One region of the Pseudoalteromonas sp. SW0106-04 genome, then DNA from elsewhere that is predicted to be linked to it. Evidence: predicted binding sites of a transcription regulator. Region 1 holds the regulator's gene; the other holds the start of a gene.

Evidence for each region. The regulator FliA, encoded in region 1, starts transcription of late flagellar genes. The targets are predictions, from matches to a motif close to CTAAAGNTNNNNNNNNNNNNGCCGATA.
Region 2: W04_RS04340 (DUF5610 domain-containing protein) is a predicted target of FliA. The motif match lies at 9,457-9,483, and genes of this name have one in related genera.

The regions. Positions count from the first base shown of each region.
Region 1 is NZ_BCAI01000011.1:53,709-65,070, reverse strand. It holds gene W04_RS13140 (chemotaxis response regulator protein-glutamate methylesterase) at 1-750, opposite strand, end outside; gene W04_RS13135 (chemotaxis protein CheA) at 764-3,061, opposite strand; gene W04_RS13130 (protein phosphatase CheZ) at 3,078-3,833, opposite strand; gene cheY (chemotaxis response regulator CheY) at 3,851-4,234, opposite strand; gene W04_RS13120 (RNA polymerase sigma factor FliA) at 4,273-4,995, opposite strand; gene W04_RS13115 (MinD/ParA family protein) at 5,011-5,871, opposite strand; gene flhF (flagellar biosynthesis protein FlhF) at 5,864-7,363, opposite strand; gene flhA (flagellar biosynthesis protein FlhA) at 7,395-9,500, opposite strand; gene flhB (flagellar biosynthesis protein FlhB) at 9,581-10,711, opposite strand; gene fliR (flagellar biosynthetic protein FliR) at 10,720-11,362, opposite strand, start outside.
Region 2 is NZ_BCAI01000002.1:362,129-373,490, reverse strand. It holds gene gspK (type II secretion system minor pseudopilin GspK) at 1-718, shown strand, start outside; gene gspL (type II secretion system protein GspL) at 715-1,923, shown strand; gene gspM (type II secretion system protein GspM) at 1,920-2,387, shown strand; gene W04_RS04385 (type II secretion system protein N) at 2,390-3,154, shown strand; gene W04_RS04380 (UPF0149 family protein) at 3,154-3,759, shown strand; gene W04_RS04370 (hypothetical protein) at 3,957-4,298, opposite strand; gene ccoG (cytochrome c oxidase accessory protein CcoG) at 4,486-5,919, shown strand; gene W04_RS04360 (serine/threonine protein kinase) at 5,921-6,898, shown strand; gene W04_RS04355 (thiol:disulfide interchange protein DsbA/DsbL) at 6,939-7,559, shown strand; gene W04_RS04350 (thiol:disulfide interchange protein DsbA/DsbL) at 7,572-8,204, shown strand; gene trmA (tRNA (uridine(54)-C5)-methyltransferase TrmA) at 8,272-9,369, opposite strand; gene W04_RS04340 (DUF5610 domain-containing protein) at 9,565-10,716, shown strand; gene W04_RS04335 (OmpA family protein) at 11,088-11,362, shown strand, end outside.

The DNA of each region.
Region 1 (11,362 bases):
GTCTCCCTGTTGCGCTTCTTTCACCTTGATTTTGCAAAGGTTATTCAAACGCTGCGCAAATGCAGGAGTGAATGCCGCCGGCATATGCTGAATAAGCAAAATAGGATGAGGAAAATTGGCTGGCAGCTTGGTCAGAATTGTTTGCAGCGCCACAGGCCCCCCGGTAGAGGTGCCGATAGCCACTAGCTTGTACTTTTTGCCGCTGGGCTTGAATTGGCTGGCGCTTTGAGGCCGAGTCGACGCTCCTTGGTTAAAGCTTCTATCAAGTTGCGCTGAACTGCGTGTCGTGACACTGGGGCGCGCTGGTGATGATGCCGTTGTCGATGTCGTTGGGCGATTAAAACGCGAAAGGCGACGGCGTCCTAGCTCGCGCACTTTTTGTCTAAGTATCTCAATCGCATCTTGGTTGTTGCGCGCGATATCTTCAAACTTTTTCGGTAAGAAATCCAATGCCCCAGCATCAAGTGCATCCAGTGTGGCGCTGGCTCCTTCACGCGTCAGTGAGGAAAACATAAGAATAGGTGTTGGCGATTTCGCCATGATTTGTTTCACTGCAGAAATACCATCTAACACTGGCATTTCCACATCCATGGTGATCACATCTGGGCGTAACTTAACTGCTTTTTCCACCGCATCAGCGCCATTGACAGCTGCGTCAATGACTTCGATATTGGCATCACCTTCAAGAATTTCAGTAACCCGGCGACGAAAAAAGCTTGAGTCGTCAACTATTAGAACTTTGACAGCCATTTAATACTCGATTTTAGTTAACGCTGGAGCGCCCAGCGTAATGTTTTAGCATGCTTGGCACGTCTAGAATTAAGGCTATGCCACCGTCTGAGGTAATTGTCGCCCCGGCCATACCTGGTGTGCCTTGCAGCAGCGCATCCAGAGGCTTTATGACTACTTCCTCTTGACCAATCAGCGAATCCACCACAAAGCCGACCTTTTTAGTACCAATTTGAACGATGACGACATGGCCTTCGGCTTTACGTTGAGTGCGGTCCGCACCTTTGACTAACCAATGCTCTAAATAAAATAGTGGTACAGCTTTTTCACGCACAATAATGGTGAGCTGACCATCAACAATGTTGGTTTTGGTCAAATCAAGGTGGAAAATCTCACTAACAGCCGCCAATGGCAGAGCAAAGGTTTGTTCACCAACAATCACCATCAGCGTTGGCAAAATAGCAAGCGTCAACGGTACTTTGATATCTAGACGGGTACCAACACCGAGCTGTGAGTCGATATTAATGGTGCCGTTAAGCTGGCTGATCTTGGTTTTCACCACATCCATACCCACACCACGCCCAGAAATATCAGAAATTTCCTCTTTGGTGGAGAATCCAGGTGCAAAAATAAGGTTATAGGCTTCCGTGTCACTCAACCGAGCGGCTTGGTCGTGATCAATAACCCCTTTGCTAATAGCGATTTTCTTCAGTTTTTCGGCATCCATCCCAGCGCCATCATCGTGGATGCTCAGGAGAATGTGGTCGCCCTCTTGAGAAGCCGATAAGCGCACCGTACCGGTGCGAGGTTTACCTGCTGCTTCTCGAACATCAGGCATCTCAATACCATGGTCCACTGAGTTACGTACTAAGTGCACAAGTGGGTCAGCGAGGGCTTCGACAAGGTTTTTATCTAAATCAGTCTCTTCCCCTTCAAGGACCAAGGAAATATCTTTTTGTAAGCTGCGGGCAAGGTCACGTACCACACGTGGGAAGCGGCCAAATACTTTCTTAATTGGCTGCATCCGAGTTGCCATCACCGCACCTTGTAAGTCGGCGGTGACCACGTCAAGATTAGAGATAGCCTTACCCATAGCTTCACTGTTGTTATTATTCGCTAAGGTAATAAGACGATTACGCACCAATACCAGCTCACCCACCATATTCATGATCTGATCTAGTCGTTTGGTATCGACACGCACTGTCGTTTCTGCTTGTGGCGGTGGTGCGGCTTTAGGTGCCGGTTTTTTGGCATCCCCACTGCTAGGCGGGGTGCTCCCCTTAGCCGTGCTTGGCGCTGGTTTTGCGGCCGCCGGTGCTTGACTAGGCGCTGGCGTTGCCGGCGGTGTATCTTTAGCTTTACTTTGGCTTACTGGCGCCGCAGGCTTTTCAACGGGCGCTGGCGAAGCGTCTGCCGAGCTTGCTTTAGGCGCATTGCCTTTACCATGCAGCTCATCAAGTAGCGCATCAAATTCATCTTCGGTAATGTCTTCATCATCACCACTGGCCGACTCTGATTCGCCCGAAGCGGTCGGTGCACTCTGCTGCGCAGCTCCCTGCTCGTCGGCGCTCGGCGCGGAACCATTATCGCTAATGGCACCAAAGCTGCCTGCGCCATGTAATTCGTCTAGTAGCGAGTCAAACTCATCATCGGTAATATCTTCATCATTACCGGATGCTCCAGCATCCGCTGACCCTTCACCCACAGACGGGCCTTTGCCTTGGCCGTGCAATTCATCAAGCAAGCTTTCGAATTCATCTTCGGTGATTTCATCAATCGCTTCGCCTTCGTCACTGCCAGCACTTGGCGCATCGAACAAAATATCATCGCCAAAATCATCGGCCCCTGATGCGTCATTTTCAGGCACGGGTTCGGGTTCAACAACAGGTTCACTGGGAGTTGCGGCAGGTTCAGGCACTGCAATAGGTGCCTCATCTTCGGATTCAGGTTCGCTCAGTTTATGCAATACAGCAAGTAACTCAGGGTCTGCAGGTTGCGGCTGCTCTCGTGCTTGAATAAGCGCAAACATGTCGTTAATTGTATCGAGCGCTTGCAGGATCACGTCCATCAGTTCAGAAGTAACCTGGCGCTTACCTTGGCGCAGAATATCAAACACATTCTCAGCACCATGGCAGGCATCCACCAACTCATTCATGCCGAGAAACCCAGCTCCCCCTTTAACAGTGTGGAAGCCCCGGAAGATAGCGTTGAGCAAGTCTTTATCATCAGGGTTATTTTCAAGCTCTACTAACTGCTCAGAGAGCTGCTCCAATATCTCACCTGCTTCGACTAAAAAGTCCTGTAAAATATCTTCATCTACTTCAAAGCTCATGCAGCCGCTCTCCTCTTTAGAAGCCTAAACTAGACAACAAGTCGTCTACTTCATCTTGGCCTGAGACCACGTCATCACGTGATTCTGTGTCTATAATTGGCCCTTCTGGACCTTCTGCGTTCACAGCTGGTTTTGCTTTTTGTTGTTCAACCACCGGTTCTTCACCTTCGTTGCCCGCAAACACAGTTAATAAATTAATAAGGCTGTCTTCTACCTCGCGCACCAGCTCGATTACGCGGCGAATTACTTGCCCTGTTAAATCTTGGTAATCTTGCGCCATCAGCACATTGTTAAGTAGATCGTGCAGCTCCACTGTGCTGCCTTGAGAGCGGTTCATAAAGCTATCGAGCTGATGACACAACTGCTTGAACTCACCTAATTCGAGATCACGACGCATCAATTTATCCCAAATGGGTTTAATTTGATGTAGTTCAGTGGATAGCTGCTCAGCGATGGGCAAACTGGCTTCCACGGCATCCATGGTTTTGTTTGCCGCCTGCTCGGTCATTTCCATCACATAATTAAGACGCTGCTTAGCATCGGGAATGGCTTCTTGCGTGAGGTCGTTCAAGCGCGTATCGAGTTGGAAATTCTTCAACGACTCGTGAAGCTGCCGCGTCAACTTGCCAACCTCAGCAAACAGTTCGGACTGTTCCTTGGAAGCAGCATCGAGGATCAGCTGATCGGCTTTCTCCTGCTCACCTTGCTCAAGAAACGATACAAGCTGTTTGGCTTGCTCTAGGGTAATGTGAGGTGCAGCGGGAGCTGACATAAACCTCTCCTTCTCGGTTAACCTAAGCGCTCAAATACTTTATCCAGCTTGGTTTTTAATGTAGCTGCGGTAAAGGGCTTAACAATGTAACCGTTCACGCCAGCTTGGGCAGCGGCAATGATTTGTTCTTTCTTCGCCTCTGCAGTTACCATCAGTACTGGAATGTGCTTTAAGCTGTCGTCGGCGCGAATTGCACGGAGCAAATCGATACCCTGCATACCTGGCATGTTCCAATCGGTAACCACAAAGTCAAACTCTTGGTTTTGCAACATGGGCAGCGCGGTACTACCATCGTCCGCTTCTTGCACGTTGGTAAAGCCTAAATCACGCAATAGGTTTTTAATGATTCTTCTCATAGTGGAAAAGTCATCGACCACGAGAATTTTCATGTTTTTATCCAAAGTATCCTCCAGTGAGGTATGAACCTTTATTCTTACTACTAATTGACCCAGTCATTGACTTTCGCTTTGAGCTTAATCATTGCCTGACCATGTATCTGACTCACACGGGACTCACTTACGTCCAGTATTTGCCCAATTTCTTTTAAATTCATTTCATCGTTATAATACAACGATAATACCAATGCATCACGCTCGGGGAGAGAATTAATTGCCGCTACTAATGCTTGGTTAAAGCGTTCATTGTGAACGCTGATGTAGGGCCGCCCCGTTTGAGATTGTTCACAGCTCGGGGTGAGTACATCTTCATCGACACCTAAGTCTTCGATACCGAGCACTTTAGAGCAATTAACATCGTTTAAAATATGATGGTATTCATCGAGCGAAATATCAAGTTTTTCAGCTACTTCAACATCCTTTGGTTCCCGACCTAGGGAGGTTTCTAATTCATGTACAGCGGTAGCTACAGCGCGGCTATTGCGATGTACCGATCGTGGAGCCCAATCTCCTCGTCGTACTTCATCAAGCATCGCACCACGAATACGAATACCAGCAAACGTCTCGAAACTGGCGCCTTTACTGGCGTCAAAGGTTTTTGATGCCTCAATGAGGCCAATCATGCCGGACTGAATGAGATCATCGAGCTGCACACTCGCCGGCAGTCGAGCCAGCAAATGACATGCAACACGCTTGACCAGCGCGGCATGGCGCTCGACCAGAGTGTTTAATTGTAATTGATCTTGATATCCAGCCACTTTATTCATAAATCCGAACAACAGTTAATTATTGACCAGCTTTTCAATGAAGAACTCCAAATGCCCCGATGGTTGATTCGGGGTTGGCCACTTTAATGCCTTGCCAGCGAGACTTTTCAACGATACCGAAGCGGGTGAGTTAGGGAATAACTCCACAACGGCTTTCTGGCGACGCGTTGATTTTCGCATGTTTTCATCATAGGGCACGGTGGCCACTAATTCGAGCGCCACATCTAAAAATCGGTCGGTTACTTTGGAGAGTTTGGCAAATAAGTCTTGCCCTTCACGCTGGCTGCGTACCATATTGGCAACGACTTTGAATTTGTATACGCCATGTTCACGACTAAGCACCTTGATCAACGCATAGGCATCGGTAATTGAGGTTGGCTCATCACAGACCACCACCACAACATCTTGCGCAGCACGCGAGAAGCTCAGTACCATATCGGAGATACCGGCGGCGGTGTCGACAATGAGGACATCAAAGTCGTTATCGAGCTCGCTAAACGCACGGATTAAACCTGCATGCTCTGCAGCACTCAGTTCAACCATGCTCTGTGACCCCGATGTTGCCGGAGCAATACGAATGCCTGCAGGCCCAGTTACCAGTATATCACGCAGTTCGCACTCACCACTTAGAACATGAGAAAGGTTTTTTTCAACACGCAGACCAAGCATAACGTCACAGTTTGCCAGTCCTAGGTCAGCATCTAACACTAAGACACGTTTGCCTTGCTGACCCATGGCAATAGCTAAATTCAAAGAGACATTGGTTTTACCGACGCCCCCTTTGCCACCGGTCACGGCGATTACTTTTACGCCTTGGCTATTGTTTTGATTCATTTTTCGAAGGCCACTTGCTTGATCGTGCACTGTGTTAATCATACATTCCTACTGCCTGAGACGCCACTGTTTGGCGCCCTGCTGGTGCCGCTGATTTTTGTGTTTTTTGGCGTTTGATAAACAATTGTTCAGCTTTTCTAACCATTTTTTCTGAGTTAGCAACGCGAATATCTTCTGGAACGCGTTGACCGTTAGTAAGATACCCTATTGGTAAGCGATTTTGAATCGCTACACTAATAATCTCGCCTAAACTTAGACTTTCATCAAGTTTGGTGAAAATACAACCACTTAAGTCAACTTTTTGGAAGTGCCTTACGGTCTCTTGAAGCACTTCATGTTGTGCTGTGGCACTGAGCACTAAATAACTACGAATATCGACTCGCGTACTGCGCATGAGCGTGTTTAATTGCTCACTTAAACGTAAATCGCGCTGGCTCATTCCCGCTGTGTCAATTAATACTAGACGTTTATTGCGTAATTGATAAAGCACATCGGCCAATTCATTGGCATCTTTTACTTGCTTCACAGGGCAACCAATGATGCGTCCATAAGTTGCTAGCTGCTCGTAAGCACCGATACGGTATGTATCCGTGGTGATCAGCGCAACCTTGTCAGCGCCGTATTTTTGCGCCCCTAATGCGGCCAGTTTTGCAACCGTCGTGGTTTTGCCTACGCCCGTAGGGCCGACTAACGCATAGACGCCGCCATGACGTAAAATCTCATTATTGGTGGTGTGTAGCTGCTTTTGCACCATATCCAGGGCTGCACTCCATGCCTGCTTGCGCGATACATCGTCTGGTACATAACGCACCAACTGCTCAGCCACTTCAGTGTCGATGCCCATGCCCTGCAAGCGCTCGATAAAGCAGGCACGAGTTGGATCGCGGCGCGCTCGGTCCTGATGTAATAAGCCGGATACTTGATGTTCAAGAAGCTGACGAATGGCATTCATCTCATCGCGCATGGCACTGATCTCTTCGCTGTCCATGGCCTCTTGCTGTACAGAATCATTGGGCTGGCGATGTAGCTCGTCAAAACCGTCACCGTCTAAATCATCACCCATGGACTGCGCTGCAGCGCGGGCTTGAGTTGGCTCTGCTAGCGTTGGCTGCGGAGCATAGTGATTGGCCGGCGCGGCGCGATGGCGAGGCTGTTCAACGGGCTCTTCAGGCGCGCTCATATCAATACCTGATTGCGAAAACATGTCGGCGAGAGCAGCATTCTTTGGTTTCGGGCTCTGACGCTCTAACAACGCCTGTAATGAATCAGCCACACCATTGTGACTTTGCGGCTCGGGACGTTGCGTACGTGTTTGTGGGCGTACCATACGCTGCTCAGTGGCGCGCGGCTGCATTTGCTGCTGGGGAGCGCTTTTCGGTGCGGCTGCTGGGCGTTCATGGTCAATAGCAGCAACGATTTCAACGCCATCTGCAAGCTTTTTGTTCGACATGATCACCGCGTCAACACCCAGCTCATCTTTTACTTCTTTCAGTGCTGTACGCATATCTTTAGCAAAAAAGCGTTTGATTTTCATAATATTACCCTCTCACAACCGGCTTTCCGATCTATTGCTGTCCAACGGAGCTAACAATCTTAATTTGACGCTCATCGGGCACTTCTTGGTAAGACATCACCTTAAGCCCTGGGATGGTGTGCTTCACAAAACGTGATAACACTGTACGAAGCATCCCGGAGGTCAATAAGATGGAAGGTTCACCCGACATTTCTTGGTTCTGGTGGGCTTCGCTTAAAGAGGCCTGTAGCCGCTCTGCCAAGCCTGGCTCAATGCCAGCACCCTCATCTCCTGCGTTCTGAAGCGACTGATGCAACATCTGTTCCAACTCAGGCGCCAATGTTATGACAGGAATTTCTGGCGTAGCGCCAACCGCATCTTGCACAATCAAACGACGCAATGAAATACGTACCGCTGCGGTTAATACATCAGGGTCTTGGCTGCGCGGACCATACTCTACGAGTGTTTGTACTATGCTGCGCATATCGCGAATAGCAACGCCTTCATTGAGGAGATTTTGTAGCACTTTCACTATGGTCGTCAGCGGTAACACATCTGGTACTAGACCTTCTACTAGACGCGGATGGCTTTTCGCTAGCATATCAAGCAGACTCTGAACTTCTTCGTGACCCAATAGCAGTGAGGCGTTATTAGTGAGTAACTGGCTAATGTGGGTCGCTACTACCGTAGCAGCATCAACGACGGTGTAACCTAAAGACTGTGCTTCATCTTTTTGCTCTGGCTTGATCCACACCGCATCCAGACCAAAAGCCGGATCTTTGGTCGCCACACCATTGATTGGGCCAAAGACTTGACCCGGGTTGATGGCCAGTTCATCACCATGACTGAGTTCACCATCACCACTGGACACGCCCATTAGGGTAATACGATAGGCATTAGGGTCTAACTCTAAATTATCGCGAATATGAACGGGCGGCACTAAAAAGCCCAGTTCCTGTGAGAGCTTCTTACGGACCCCTTTAATGCGGCTTAACAATTCCCCACCTTGGGCCTGATCCACCAGCGGGATCAAACGGTAGCCTACCTCCAAGCCGATGACATCGACTTGCTGCACATCGTCCCAGCCCAATTCTTTTGGTTCGTCGTGGGTGGCAACATTGCTGCCAGGGCCCTGCTCAGCTTCTTGTTGCTCCTGCTCAGCAGCAAGCTTTGCCTGCTTTTGCGAATAATAAGCAATAAAACCAAGTAAGCCACCCAAGCCTAAAAACGCCACATGTGGCATACCCGGTACCAACCCCATGGTGATGAGAATACCGGATGCTATCCACAGTGCTTTGTCATTACCAAGCTGGGTTTTAACTTGCTCGCCCATATTGTGTGATTCATTTTGGCGAGTTACGACGATAGCAGTACCGATTGATAGCAACAGCGATGGCAGCTGTGCCACGAGGCCATCACCAATGGTGAGTAAGGTATACACTTCCATGGCCTGAGAAAAACTCAAGTCATGTTGGATCATACCGACGAACAATCCGCCAACGATATTGATCACTAAGATAACGATACCCGCAATGGCATCGCCTTTTACGAACTTACTGGCACCGTCCATCGAACCGTAAAAGTCCGCTTCACGGGTGACTTCTTCACGCCGCTCCCGCGCTTGCTCGGCGCTGATAAAACCCGCGTTCAAATCGGCATCAATGGCCATTTGTTTACCGGGCATCGCGTCGAGGGTAAAGCGGGCAGACACTTCTGATATACGCCCGGCCCCTTTGGTGATAACCACGAAGTTGATAATAATTAAGATCAGAAAGACAACCAGACCCACGGCATAGTTACCGCCGATCACCACCGAGCCAAAGGCTTCAATTACTTTACCGGCCGCATCCCCGCCTTGGTGGCCCTCTAATAACACCACCCGCGTACTGGCAACATTAAGCGCCAGACGCATAATGGTCGCGACTAAAAGCACCGCTGGGAACATACCAAATTCAAGCGGTTTCATGGTGTAGACCGTAACTAACAGTACCACCAAGGCCAGCGCAATATTAAACGAAAATAGAATATCCAGTAGAAATGGCGGCATAGGTAATACCACCATTGCCAGTGCAGCAAGCACCAACAGCGGCGTACCTACGCCTTTTGCATATTCTTTTTTATCGCGATTAAGCTGGGTGAGAACGGCCTTAAAATCCATAAATGCTACAGCAATAAATTGACACTGCAGTCATCAAAGCAAGGAGTAGGCCAGTTTTTTATATCTTATATTTCAGTTGGTTAATACTTGAATTCATCAGGAATAGGTAGTTTGTCTGCCAGTTTAGACGGCCGGCGACCGCGTCCTTTTTCAAAGCGTTTCAGCTGATACACATAGGCCAACACTTGCGCGACGGCGGTAAATAGCTGCTCGGGAATTTGTTCGCCTACTTCAGTGGTATGATAGAGCGCCCGGGTTAGCACTGGAGACTCTACCAGCGGGACGTCATTCCCCTTGGCTATTTTACGAATTTGTAAGGCCATTTCATCGGCCCCTTTCGCCAATACTATTGGCGCACCGGCTTTTTCAGTATCGTATTTTATCGCTACCGAGAAGTGTGTCGGGTTGGTTACCACCACATCCGCATCAGGCACATCTTGCATTTGCCGACGTTGTGACATTTCCCGCTGGGTTCGCCGAATACGCGCTTTGATCTGCGGGTCACCTTCGGAGTTTTTATACTCGTCTTTAACTTCTTGTAAGGTCATCTTCAACTGTTTGTGGTGGTTATGCGCCTGATAAGGCACATCCACCGCCGAGACAACAATCATGGTGCAACTCAATGCTAGAAACATCCAGGCAATAATTTCCAACGCGTGAGCTATATTGTTCGGTGGCGTTTCGATACTCAAATGCAGGATTTCGTAAAAATACATTTTGATCAGAAACACCGCACACGCTGCAACTAGCCCGAATTTGAGCAGCGCTTTTATCAGTTCAACTGCTGCTTGCGGCCCAAGTATACGTTTGAACCCTTTCATCGGCGACATCTTACTGGCTTTGGGTGCCATCGCTTGCCATGAAAAGTTAAACCCGCCAAGCATGGTATTACCAATAAACGCGGCGATAACTATAACCAGTACAAACATGCTCATGGGATAGAGCAATGAATCCGCTACCGCCCCCCATGCCGCAAACATCTTGGTGGTGTCATAAGTTTCGTTGCGACTGAGCGATAGCATTCGCTTCATGACTGTGTGTAAACCACGACCAATATCGGGGCCATAAATGAGCAAAGAAACCGCCGACATAATCAATACAAAGGTGGTACCCAACTCTTTTGAGCGTGCTATTTGGCCCTTTTTCTTCGCCTCTTGTAGCTTTTTCGGCGTGGGCTCTTCGGTACGTTCTTGACCTGAATCTTCTGCCATAACAACTCCTAAGGACTACAGCCTGCCATCGAGCAAAGTAGCTCAACCATGCGTAACCACTGCGCCTCAAACTGCGCCATGAAGTTTCCTAAGGTTGCCCAGATAATGGTTAACCCCGCCACTAGGGTGAAGGGAAAACCAATTGAGAAGATATTTAATTGCGGTGCCGCTCGCGTCATCACGCCAAAAGATAAATTAATGACCAACATGGCAGTCAGCGGTGCCAACGCCAATACCAAAGCGGTGGTAAACATCCACCCGCCCCAGGTAACGATATCCCAGTAGTGATCAACCGCCCACCAAGTGCCGTCGATAGGGACCGCGATAAAGCTGTGTACAATCATTTGGATCATCATCAAATGACCGTTAAAAACAAAAAATAATAAGGTGGTGAGAATTAAATAGAACTGCCCCACCGCCGGCACGCTTAGGCCATTTGAGGGGTCAACCACCGAGGCAAAACCCAAGCCCGTTTGCATTGCTAAGATTTGCCCGGCGAGAATGAAGGTATTCAATAATAACTGCGAGGCAAAGCCCATAGCCACACCAATGAGCAGTTGTTGCAGCACCACAAACACCATTTCCAACGAAAACAGGTTGGTGAACTGAGTAGGAGGCAATACCGGCACCGCAACAAAGGCAATCACCAAG
Region 2 (11,362 bases), on a different contig from region 1:
CGGCACCATTAGTGGTGCGATAAGGGACTTACAAACGTGTTTAAACTTAAATGCCTTGCGCGCTGAGCCCAGTGCTGCTGAAGGTGGCTTTGTAAAATCAAATCCTGCGCACAAGGCGCTGCTAGCCTTGCTCAAAGAAGTTGAGGAGTTGCCTGCGCAAGAGTCGGAAGAGGCCATGGCTGACAGTGTCTTTGATTGGCTTGATGAAGACAGTATTACCATGCGTTCAGGTGCTGAAGAAGATGAGTATTTGTCACGTGATGTGCCTTACTTAACCGCCAATAACTTCTTCGCCGATATTTCAGAGCTGCGTTTAGTGAAGGGCTTTAACCCCTTAGTCATGCAGAAAATAGCGCCCTATGTGTGCGTTATTCCTGATGACGAGCTGTTTTCTATTAACGTCAATACCATTACTGAAGATCAGGCGCTGTTATTGGCAGCAATGGTCAATGGTCTCAGTGAGTCAGGTGCGCAGGCGGTGATTGCCGCTCGTCCCGACGAAGGATTCGATGAGCTCAATGAGTTCACCACAGAAGTAAAAAAACAAGGCGGACAGGATGTGAAGGCAGATGATGAGCGTTTTGTGTTGAAAAGTGAGTACTTTCAATTACAAACCACCGCTACCTTCGTTGATTTCGAGTTTACTATGACGTCATTACTACAAGCAGATAAAAACAACGTAACTATTTTGGCGCGAAAATTTGGAGGCGTGCAGTGAGAGAGTCCTTACTGATCCACGTGGGCGAGCGCCCCGATCAGCCCATACATTGGCTGGTCTATAACCGCAGTGAAAATGAAATTATTGGCAGTGGTCAACTACATGATGCCAATGAATTAGAGCAGCTAGCAACGAAAGCACATAACCGTGAGTGCACCTTAGTGTTACCCAGTGCTCAGGTGCAATGTCACCGCGTGCAATTGCCGACTAAGTGGAGCCGCAAGCTAGAGCAAGCGCTTCCTTATATGATTGAGGAGCAGGTTGCCGTTGATGTCGACAGCTTGTTTATCGCTCACGGCCAGGCGCACAGTGATGGCGAGCAGCACTTCATTCAGGTTGCTTTGGTGAATCGTCAATGGTTGCAAAATTGGCTCTCAGTATTGAGCGATGCGCAATTGCTTGTTGAGCATATTCACACTGACGCCCTGTTATTACCAGAGCCTCAGCCACAGCGAGCTACAGCGATGGCTGTCAATGAGCATAGCTTTTTGGTGCGCTATGGAGCGTGGCATGGCGCACAGCTAGAGCCACAGTGGGCCGAAGCCTTTTTAAGTGCCGTTGGCGTACAAACCTTAGACTTGTATAGCCCGTTGCCTGGTTATCACAGTGAGCAGATAGCCACCGAAGTACATGAAGAGAAGTTTGAGTTACCTTTGGCGATGTTCGCCACAGCCTCGTCGCCAATCGATCTTCGCCAAGGCGAATTTGCTTATAAAAAGCAAAGCTATGGCTGGTTAAAAACTTGGCGCCCGGCGATGGTGGCAGCAGCGGTGACCTTGGTCTTTATGCTTGGGGTTAAGGGCGCGCAGCTTTATCACTATAGTAGCCAAGCTGAAGCAACCAAGGCTCAGGTGATCAGCACTTATGAACGTGCTTTCCCAGGCACTAAAGTGCGTCCTCATTTATTACGGAGCCAGATTAACGGTGCTTTGAAAGAAAGTGGCCAAGGTCCGAGCGCTCAATTTTTATTATTACTACAAGATTTTGCCGATGTGGTGCAACAAAGCAAACAGTTTGTGCCGCAAACATTACGCTTTGACCAACGTCGCAATGAACTGCGCGTAGGGGCCCGAGGACAAGATTTCCAAAGTTTTGGACAGGTAAAAGCCAAACTCGAGCAGCGCGGTTTAGATGTTGAACAAGGCTCACTCAATAACGATGGTGAAAGTGTCATCGGCGAGTTAAGAATAAGGGGAGCACAATGAGCGCACTCACTAATTATTGGCAGTCCTTAAAGCCGCAAGAGCAGCGCTTACTCTTAATTGCTGGTGCGGTATTTGTGGTGTTCTTCTTTGTCATGGTGGTGTATCGGCCGTTGAATAATGCCATTGAAGACGCCAAGCAAGACCAGTTAAAACAACAAGAGTTGCTGCAATTTGTGCAGCAAAGTGTGGTCAAGCTCAAAGCAAAAGGCGCCGTTGCCAACACCAGTGGCAAAAATGTGACGCAAATCGTCAACCGCACCCGGGGCCGATATCAAATTGCGATCAGCCGTATGCAGCCAAGCGGTGATGGCTTACGGGTAAACATTGATAGTGTACCGTTCAACCAGTTGTTAGCTTGGCTTGACGAGTTGGTGAACAATCACGGCGTTAGCATCGCCAATATTGAACTGTCGCAAGACCAAAAGCCTGGGCATGTGCGCGTTAGCCGCATTGTATTGGAGTAACTATGTCTGTGAAGAAAGCATTCGCTCTGGGAAGCTTATTTTTACTATCTTTTATTATCTTTGCTGTGGCTTTATTTCCCGCCTCTATCGCGCTTAATTTGGCGGCTAAGCAATTGCCGCCAGGATTACAGCTAGGGCCAGCAAGCGGTACCATCTGGCAAGGACAAATAAATGGTGTGCGCTATCAAGGTCAATACCTGAGCAAAGCGCAGTGGCAAGTGAATGCCTGGGCTTTACTAACAGGTAAAGCGCAAGTGGATGTCACCTTAGGGAATAAACGTAACCCTGAAGAGCTCTCTGCGGGTGGGGTGATTAATTATGGGCTGTTTGAGAAGGACTTAACGGTTACTGACGCTAATGCCCGTGTTCGTATGGAGCAGGCATTGGCACAAGTACAACTGCCTATTCCCACCCAAGCGCGGGGGCGGATTTTTGTTGATATTGCCCACTATCAATTGGGTCAGCCGCACTGCCAAGTTCTCGCTGGCGAAATTAGCTCACCAGATATCACCGTGAAAGGGCGTAATGGCTGGTTCAGTATTGGTGAATTAGAAGGACAGTTAGCCTGTAAAAACGGCGGTATTAGCGTGAAAGTTGATAAAGAGAATCGCCTTGGGCTGCAAGTTGATGCGGGCCTTAACGAGCGTAGTCAACTTACAGCAAGTGGTTTTGTAAAGCCGGATGCGAGTCTACCTAAGGATGTGCATGATGCTGTACAGTTCCTTGGCAACCAAACCAGTGATGGGCGTTATAGGATCAACTTCTAATGACCGACAGTGTGCAGCAACAACTGCAAAAATACTTGGATGAACATGACCATGCAATGGACTTTGTGCAGCTGCAAGGCTACTTGTTTGCCCTTGTGTGCGCCCCTCAGCCTATCGAGCCAGAGCAATGGTTGGTCGATGTGTTGGGCGAGCAAGCAGCGAAGAGCGATGAGAGCGTATTATTTGCGTTAATGAATGCGCAGCAACAGGTGAGCGATCAAGTTTATAGTGAGGGGTTCAACCTGCGTAAGGTTGTGCAATTGCGTCAGCCTTGGCAGCATAACTTTGCCAATGATGCACCTATACTTCTGTGGAGCCAAGGGTTTGCGATTGGTGTTAGCTATTATATTGAGCCGTTGCTAACGGCGCAGGCGGTGGATGACGATAGTCGCGAGATGTTGCTACAAGCGGTGACCGTACTGAGTTTGTTCAGTGAGCAACAAGCATTTTGCGCACAAGCGGCACAAAGTGGGCAGAGCGAGCAACAGTTTGCCGAAGTCTTGTTCGATATGATGGCCGACTTTAGCCTCGGCTTTGCTGAGCTGATTGAGCTTGTCGCAGTGCAAAGTGGCTTGTTTGATGATGAGCAAGAATGGGACGGCTAGGATAGCTGTAATAGCACGTCGGTACAGCCCTTTTCGCACCGTGCGCTCGCATAGCCCGGCTCACCCAGAGCTAGGATGACTTTTCCATGGCAGTGCTCGCAGCGCACCTCTTGACCTTTAGACAGTCGCTGTAGCAATTTTTTTTGCTGCACAAACGACTGGCTTTGCTTTTTGGTCAGTGACGAGAAATCCATAACTTAGTGGGTGCTGGCGATGACCGAGCAGCTTTGGCGCAAAGCATCACCAAACAGATATTCATTAAGCTCGCGATTTAAACAGTATTTACGCTCCCATGCGTACATGCCATTGACGGTATTCAAAGCAGAGGCTAGGTGTTGATCCTGTTTGTCTGTCAAGCGTACTTGTTGGCGAATTTGCTCTAGGGCTCGTTTGGCTTTGACTTCTTTGTTCACTTTACTGGCCGCGCTCAAATCGGACATGGTCTGATTAAACAGCTTGTCCCGGGGGCCTTTTACTATCGGGTGGTCTATGGTGAAAAAAGCCAACACCAAAAAAATAATAACCAATAACTTCTTCATAACTAAACCTTGATCTAGGTAACTGCGAGCGCAGCCCTAGTTTAGTAAACTCTGTGTTTTAAAAGCAAGCAAAAGCCATCATATATGCCTGCAAAGGCATCATTTTTGTCGCTAAATTGATATACTTGCACTCTAAGCAGTTAAACTAACTGTCCCCTTCCTAAAAACGTGGCGTTGAGGAAAGACAATGGATAAAGAGCAGCGGATCAAGGTAAAAAATATCCCTACTGACGTGAAGATCGAAAAGCCCAGTGCGGCGCAAAGCGATCGATTTAATCCCCGTAACCGCATTTACGTTCGCGCTGTAACAGGCCTCCATCAATTGTTACGTCAACGTATTGGTCTGGTAGGAATGTTGGCCTTTATGTTACTTCCTTGGATTAATTACAATGGCCAGCAAGCAGTGTTATTCGATTTAATGAACCAGCACTTCACCATTTTTGGGCTGACGTTTTTACCGCAAGACCTCACCATTCTCGCGTTTATTTTTATGATTGCTGCCTTTACGCTGTTTTTGGTGACCACCTTTTATGGCCGAGTATGGTGTGGTTATACCTGCCCGCAAACCGTATGGACGTTTATTTTTATTTGGTTCGAAGAGAAGATAGAGGGCACTGCAAACCAGCGTAAAAAGTTGGATCAGCGCCCCATGGACTTTGATAAGTTTTGGCGTAAAACAGCCAAGCATGGTAGCTGGCTGCTTTTCTCTCTCTATACCGCTATTACCTTCGTTGGCTACTTCACTCCTATTCGTGAGTTGTTGCCTGACTTTCTTACCTTTTCAGCCGGTGGTTATGCGGTATTAAGTATTGCTGTCTTTACGCTATGCACCTACGGTAATGCTGGGTGGATGCGCGAAATCATGTGTTTGCATATTTGTCCTTACTCACGTTTTCAATCAGCCATGTTTGATAAAGATACCTTCACAGTCAGTTACGATGCTAAGCGCGGTGAGAAACGTGGTCCACGTGGGCGTAAACAAGATCCCAAGGAACTGGGTTTAGGCGATTGCATCGACTGTAACTTGTGTGTGCAAGTGTGCCCGACCGGCATCGATATTCGTAACGGCCTGCAGTATGAGTGCATAAACTGTGGCGCCTGTATTGATGCCTGCGATGGCGTGATGGATAAAATGAATTATCCACGCGGGCTTATCTCCTACACCACCGAGCGCAACCTTGAAGCGTCGGCAGAGAAAACCAAACCCGTTCGTGGCAAGCTGATTGGCTATTCAGTCATTCTATTTATTCTTATTGGTGCGCTGGCGGCCAATATTATGATGCGCGTGCCGATGGACTTAGACATTATCCGCGATCGGAATCAGCTGTATCGGGTCAATATGGAAGGCTTGGTAGAGAATACCTATACCTTAAAGATTCTAAATAAAGCCCAGCAAGAACAGCGCTTTAGAGTCGAAGTGCAGGGGTTGGAGCATTATCAAGTGATTGGTGAGCAGGAGTTCACCGTACAGCCGGGGCGCTCCCACAATGCACCGTTGTCGGTGATCATTGACCCTTATGACTTACGTAAGCCAATGACCGAATTTGAGTTTGTGCTTTACCCAGTGGATAGCCCTGACACTCAGCTTAAGCAATCCAGCAACTTCTTTAAAGGGCGCTAATGTGAGCGAGTTTAGTTTTGCATCTTTGACACCTGACACCATTTTAGATGCCCTTGACTCGGTTGAGGTGTACGCCGAGTCCGGGTTATTAGCACTCAATAGCTATGAGAATCGGGTGTATCAATTTTTGGCAGAGGATAAGCGCCGCTATGTTGTAAAGTTCTATCGCCCAGAGCGTTGGAGCGATGCACAAATTTTGGAAGAGCACCGCTTCACTCAAGAATTAATGGATGCTGAGGTGCCAGTGGTGGCACCTTTGACAATCAACGGCAAGACCCTGTTTAAGCATCAAGGTTATCGTTTTACCTTGTTCCCAAGTGTGGGTGGCCGGCAGTTTGAAATGGACAATCTGGATCAGTTGGAGCAACTCGGGCGCTTAATCGGGCGGATGCACCAAACGGCTAAAGCGTCTGCTTTTGAGCAGCGACCAACGCTTGGGTGCGACGAGTATTTGCATCAAGCTAAGGTTCATTTACAGCAAAGTAACTTGGTGAGCACAGCCATGTCGCTGCCATTTTATACGGTACTGCAACAGGTTATTGATAAAACGGTACAACTTTATGATTGTTCGCAGAGTATTCGCTTGCATGGTGACTGCCACGCTGGCAACATTCTATGGTCTGCGGACAACACCCTGACATTCGTTGACCTTGATGACAGCCGACAAGGCCCAGCGATTCAAGATTTATGGATGATGCTCAGTGGTGACAGGCAAAATCAGTTACTGCAGCTTGATACATTGGTTCTGGCATATGAAGAATTTGCCGACTTCGACCATTCTCAGTTGCGATTGATTGAGCCATTGCGAGCCATGCGCATGGTGCATTATATGGGCTGGATAGCAAAACGTTGGTCAGATCCGGCGTTTGAACGGAACTTTTCTTGGTTTGCTGAAGACAAATACTGGGAACAGCAAACTCTGGCTTTAAAAGAGCAGTTGGCGGCGTTAGATGAGCCACCATTAAAACTTTTACCTTAAGCACCTGCTTTTGATGTTTAATGTATACATTGAGATGACTATGATAAAAACTTTAAAATATTCACTACTACTACTTTGCCTACCTGTTGCCGCTTGGGCAGCTGACTTTAAAGCGGGCGAGCACTATCAAGTACTTGAAGCTGAAGCGTCTGAAGCTGATAAAGTAACCGAATTTTTCTCTTTCTACTGCCCTCATTGCTTCAAGCTTGAGCCTATTGTTGGGGCGCTTGAAGAGTCACTGCCTGAAGGCGTGCCTTTAGTTAAGAGCCATGTAAACTTCTTACGTATTGATAAAGATGCGCAAAACCGCTTAACTCGGGCTTACCTCGTTGCCAAAGAAGAAGGTAAAGAAGCCGAAGTAGCGCAGGCGATTTTCGATAGCATTCACCGTCAACGCGAGCCATTACAAACGCAAGAGTCTGTGGAAGCGTTGCTCGCAGAGCAAGGCATTGATGCCCAACGTTTCGCTATGCTTGCTGCGAGCGAACCTGTTGTAAATGGTGAGAAAGAAGCCGTGGATGACCAAACAACTTACTCAAAACTAGGTGCTTTGACAGGCGTGCCAACACTCATCGTTAACGATAAGTACAAAGTACATGTGCATAAAGTGGCATCGCAACAAGAGCTAAACGAGCTCGTAAACTATTTATTAGAAAAATAATCGGAGTACTCGATGAAGAAGTTCATTGCTTTAGCCATGATGGCATTAGCGCTGCCTATCAGTGCAATTGCGGCACAGTTTGAAGAAGGCACGCACTATGAAGTGGTTTCGGACAGAGCTAGCCGTAAGCCGGAAGTGAAAGAGTTTTTCTCTTTCTATTGCCCCGCATGTAACGCGTACGAAGGCTTGCTTATGGATGTAAAACCAAAGCTCAGCAAAGATGTTGATTTTAAGAAAAGCCACGTTAATTTCATGGGCGGCCGCAGCACCGAGAATCAAGATATGCTGTCACAAGCACTCGCGACTGCTGAAGTGCTGCCGCAAAAAGATAAGCTGATTGCAGCCATGTTCAGTCATATCCACACTAAGCGCGCTAAGTTTAACGAAGTCGCTGACGTGAAAGATATTTTTGTTGCCAACGGCGTAGATGGCGATAAGTTTGACAAGCTATTTAAAGGTTTTGCTATTCGCACTAAAGCCTCTAAGATGCAGCGCGATCAAGAATACTTTAAAGAAAAGGGGGCCCTACGCGGTGTTCCTACCTTTATTGTTAATGGTAAATATCGCCTACTACTAGGTCGTGAGTCAGGTGTTACCGATCCTGAAGATATTGCTGCACTAATTAACTTTCTTGCGAAAAAATAAGTTAAGAAAGACATAAAAAAAACCGCATTTAATGATGCGGTTTTTTTTATTCTGCAAACAATGTCAGTTACTTGCGAGTGAGGAACACACCGGATTCAATATGATGGGTGTAAGGGAACTGATCAAAAATCGCGAATCGCGTTACCTTATGAGTACTTGCTAGCCTATCTAAGTCGCGCTCTAAGGTGTCTGGGTTACAGGAGATGTAGACAATATTGTCATACTCACTCACCAACTTACAGGTTAACTCATCCATACCAGCACGCGGTGGATCAACCAAGATGGTCTGGCAGTTATACTCTTGTAAGTCGATGTCTTTTAAGCGGCTAAAGCTGCGTTCTTGACGCATAGCTTGGGTAAATTCCTCGCTACTCATACGAATAATATCGAGGTTAGTCACCTTATTAGCAGCGATATTGTATTGTGCCGATTTAACCGATGACTTCGAAATTTCTGTGGCCAATACGCGATTGAAAGACCCTGCTAAGGCGACAGAGAAGTTACCATTACCGCAATAAAGCTCGAGCAAATCATTATTCAAGGGGGCGCACACATCTTGAGCCCAGCCCAGCATTAGCTCGTTCACCTTGGCATTGGGTTGGGTAAAGCTGTTTTCTACTTGCTGATAAACGTACTGCTGGCCATTTACCTGCAAGCGCTCAATAACATAGTCATTCCCTAACACTTCTTTTTGTTTGCGAGCACGGCCAATGAGTTCAACATTAAAGCGTTTTTGTAATCTTGCTTGTAATTCCTTGGCACCAGCTAGCCATTGCTCGTCGAGTGGCTTGTGGTAAAGCAGGCTCACCAATGCCTCACCGCTTAGCGTCGTGAGGTAATCGATTTGAAACAGTTTACGGCGCATCAACTCATCATCTTTGAGCTCGTTGATAAGTGTGCTCATAAGGTCATTGATTAGCGGCGCACCCGGGTCAAAGTGATCAACGCGGATCTTCTCTTTGCTCACGGGGTCAAACATAATGTGGTAGAGCTCGTCCTGATCATGCCATACTCTAAACTCAGCACGTTGACGGTAATGCTTCGGCGGCGAAGCAAACACTTCAAGCTGTTGCACACCAAAGCGCGAAAACTGTGTCGTGATTCGTTGTTGTTTTTCTGTTAGCTGCGCGTCATAGGTGCTGGTATCGATATCAATTACTGGCATGCAAACCTCTCGTTATTAAGTGCGCCGCTATTGTAGGCAGTTGCCACGGTTTGTCCAGTATCGGTCATTATAAAGTGCACAAAATTTCTACAGTTTCTGTGCGTGCTGCCGATAACAGCGGTAGTAGTATATTAATTGACTCATGAATGTGTGCTGCCAAGGCTTGGCAACCACTGCAGAGGAGGGCCTTAGCTCATGAAAATTAGCGATTTAAATCATATCTTTAACCAAAGCAATCGTTCTGGTTTAAAAAATAAAGGTGATGCGCCGGCACAGCCCGCGATTAACTCTCCGAGGTTTGATAGTTACTCATCGGGTTATGGCCAAGTGGGTGCCAAGGTATTGAATGATAAATTGGCGCAAGCGTTAGGGCTCGAACAACCAAAACAGCAAAGCAAGCCGTTATTTGACTTCGAAGAGGTTGTGAAAAATGTGCTGCAGTTTGTCACAGGTGCGGTGAAAAAAGCCAAAGCTGATGGCGCCAATGACGACAAGTTACAAGAAATGCTGGCGCAAGCGCGCGAAGGCGTGCAAACCGGTATTGATGATGCCTACGGTGAGCTTGAAGATGCTGGGCTACTCAATGACGAAATTAAAACCGGCATTGAGCAGTCACAAAAAGGTATCGAGGAAGGGCTCAATGAGTTTGAGCAATCGCTTTTTGGCGAACAAAGTATTGGTAATGGTGTAGCGGTAAGCCAAGCCCAGTATATGCAGCTACAAAATAATGCCGAGTATCGCTTTACTACCGCTGAAGGCGATGAAGTGGTCGTTAGTTTAGCGCAAAACTTCCAAGCTGGTGCGGCTGCCAGTTTATTTGCCCCCGGCGAAAAGCAAGGGGCTGGCTATGCATCTGAACAGTTTGAGAAGCAGGAATTAAACTTCACGTTATCGGTTAATGGCGAATTAAATGAAGATGAGCAGCAAGCTGTAAATGATTTCATGGCGCAACTGCAAGGCGTAAGTGAAGATTTCTTTAGCGGCCAATATGATGAGGCATTCAATAAAGCCAGTGAGTTGCAGCTAGATAACCCTGAGCTAGTCGCCTTCTCTATGGATCTGACACAAACTAAAACTCGTGCTGCAATAAGAGAGTATGAGCGCTCGGCACCAGGTAAGGAGGTTGCCAAAGAGCTGCAACCTTTCAATGAATCGCTGAAAGAGGCATACAAACAGGCCGGTGACTTAGGGCTGCAAAATGAACTATCGGGGTTGATGCTTTGGCTCAATCAAGATAAAGAGCAAGAGAAAGTGCAGGAGTTTATTGACTACAGCAAAGCGATGTTCTCGCAGCTGGAGCAGCTGTTAAAAGACTCACCATCGACCCCCAACGATGACAGCGAGTAATAAACAAAAAGCACCATTCGGTGCTTTTTTAATGCCTTGGTTACATTCAGTTCATAGTACTTTAATATGATGCTCAGCAGCTATTCAGCAAACTTGTGTTTAAATTTGAAGTACAAAGTGGGGCTAAGCTTTTGTTTTTGCTTCACTGCGGTCTACACTTTGGGTGTGGAAATGAACTGTTGGCTTGGACCACGACGTAGAGCACATTGATTATTGTGGCTACGATAAGAGCAAGAAATGCCAGCTAATAAAGTCAATAACAATCGAACGAGCCCAGATTTATCAAGCAGTATTAGTCGCTTTTTTAATCTGGTGTGTGACGCAACAATGCTAAGCGCGTGCTCGATAATCGTTAACATGGGATGGATACAATGAAAATCAAATCACTCTCTGCAGCTATTGTACTGGCTTTCGCAACTCAAGGCGTTATGGCTGACGAACAAACAAACCCGCAAGAAGGCCTCCATATTGGTGTTTTTGGGGATTATTTCTGGGCCGATTGGGATCGCATTGATGGTGCGCCTGTAGGCACTGAAATTGGCGAATCTTTTGGCTCAGGTGTTGAAGTGGGTTATCGCTTTAACGAATATTGGACTGCACGATTAGAGTTTGCTGCACTCGAGCTTGATATTGAAAATACCGACAA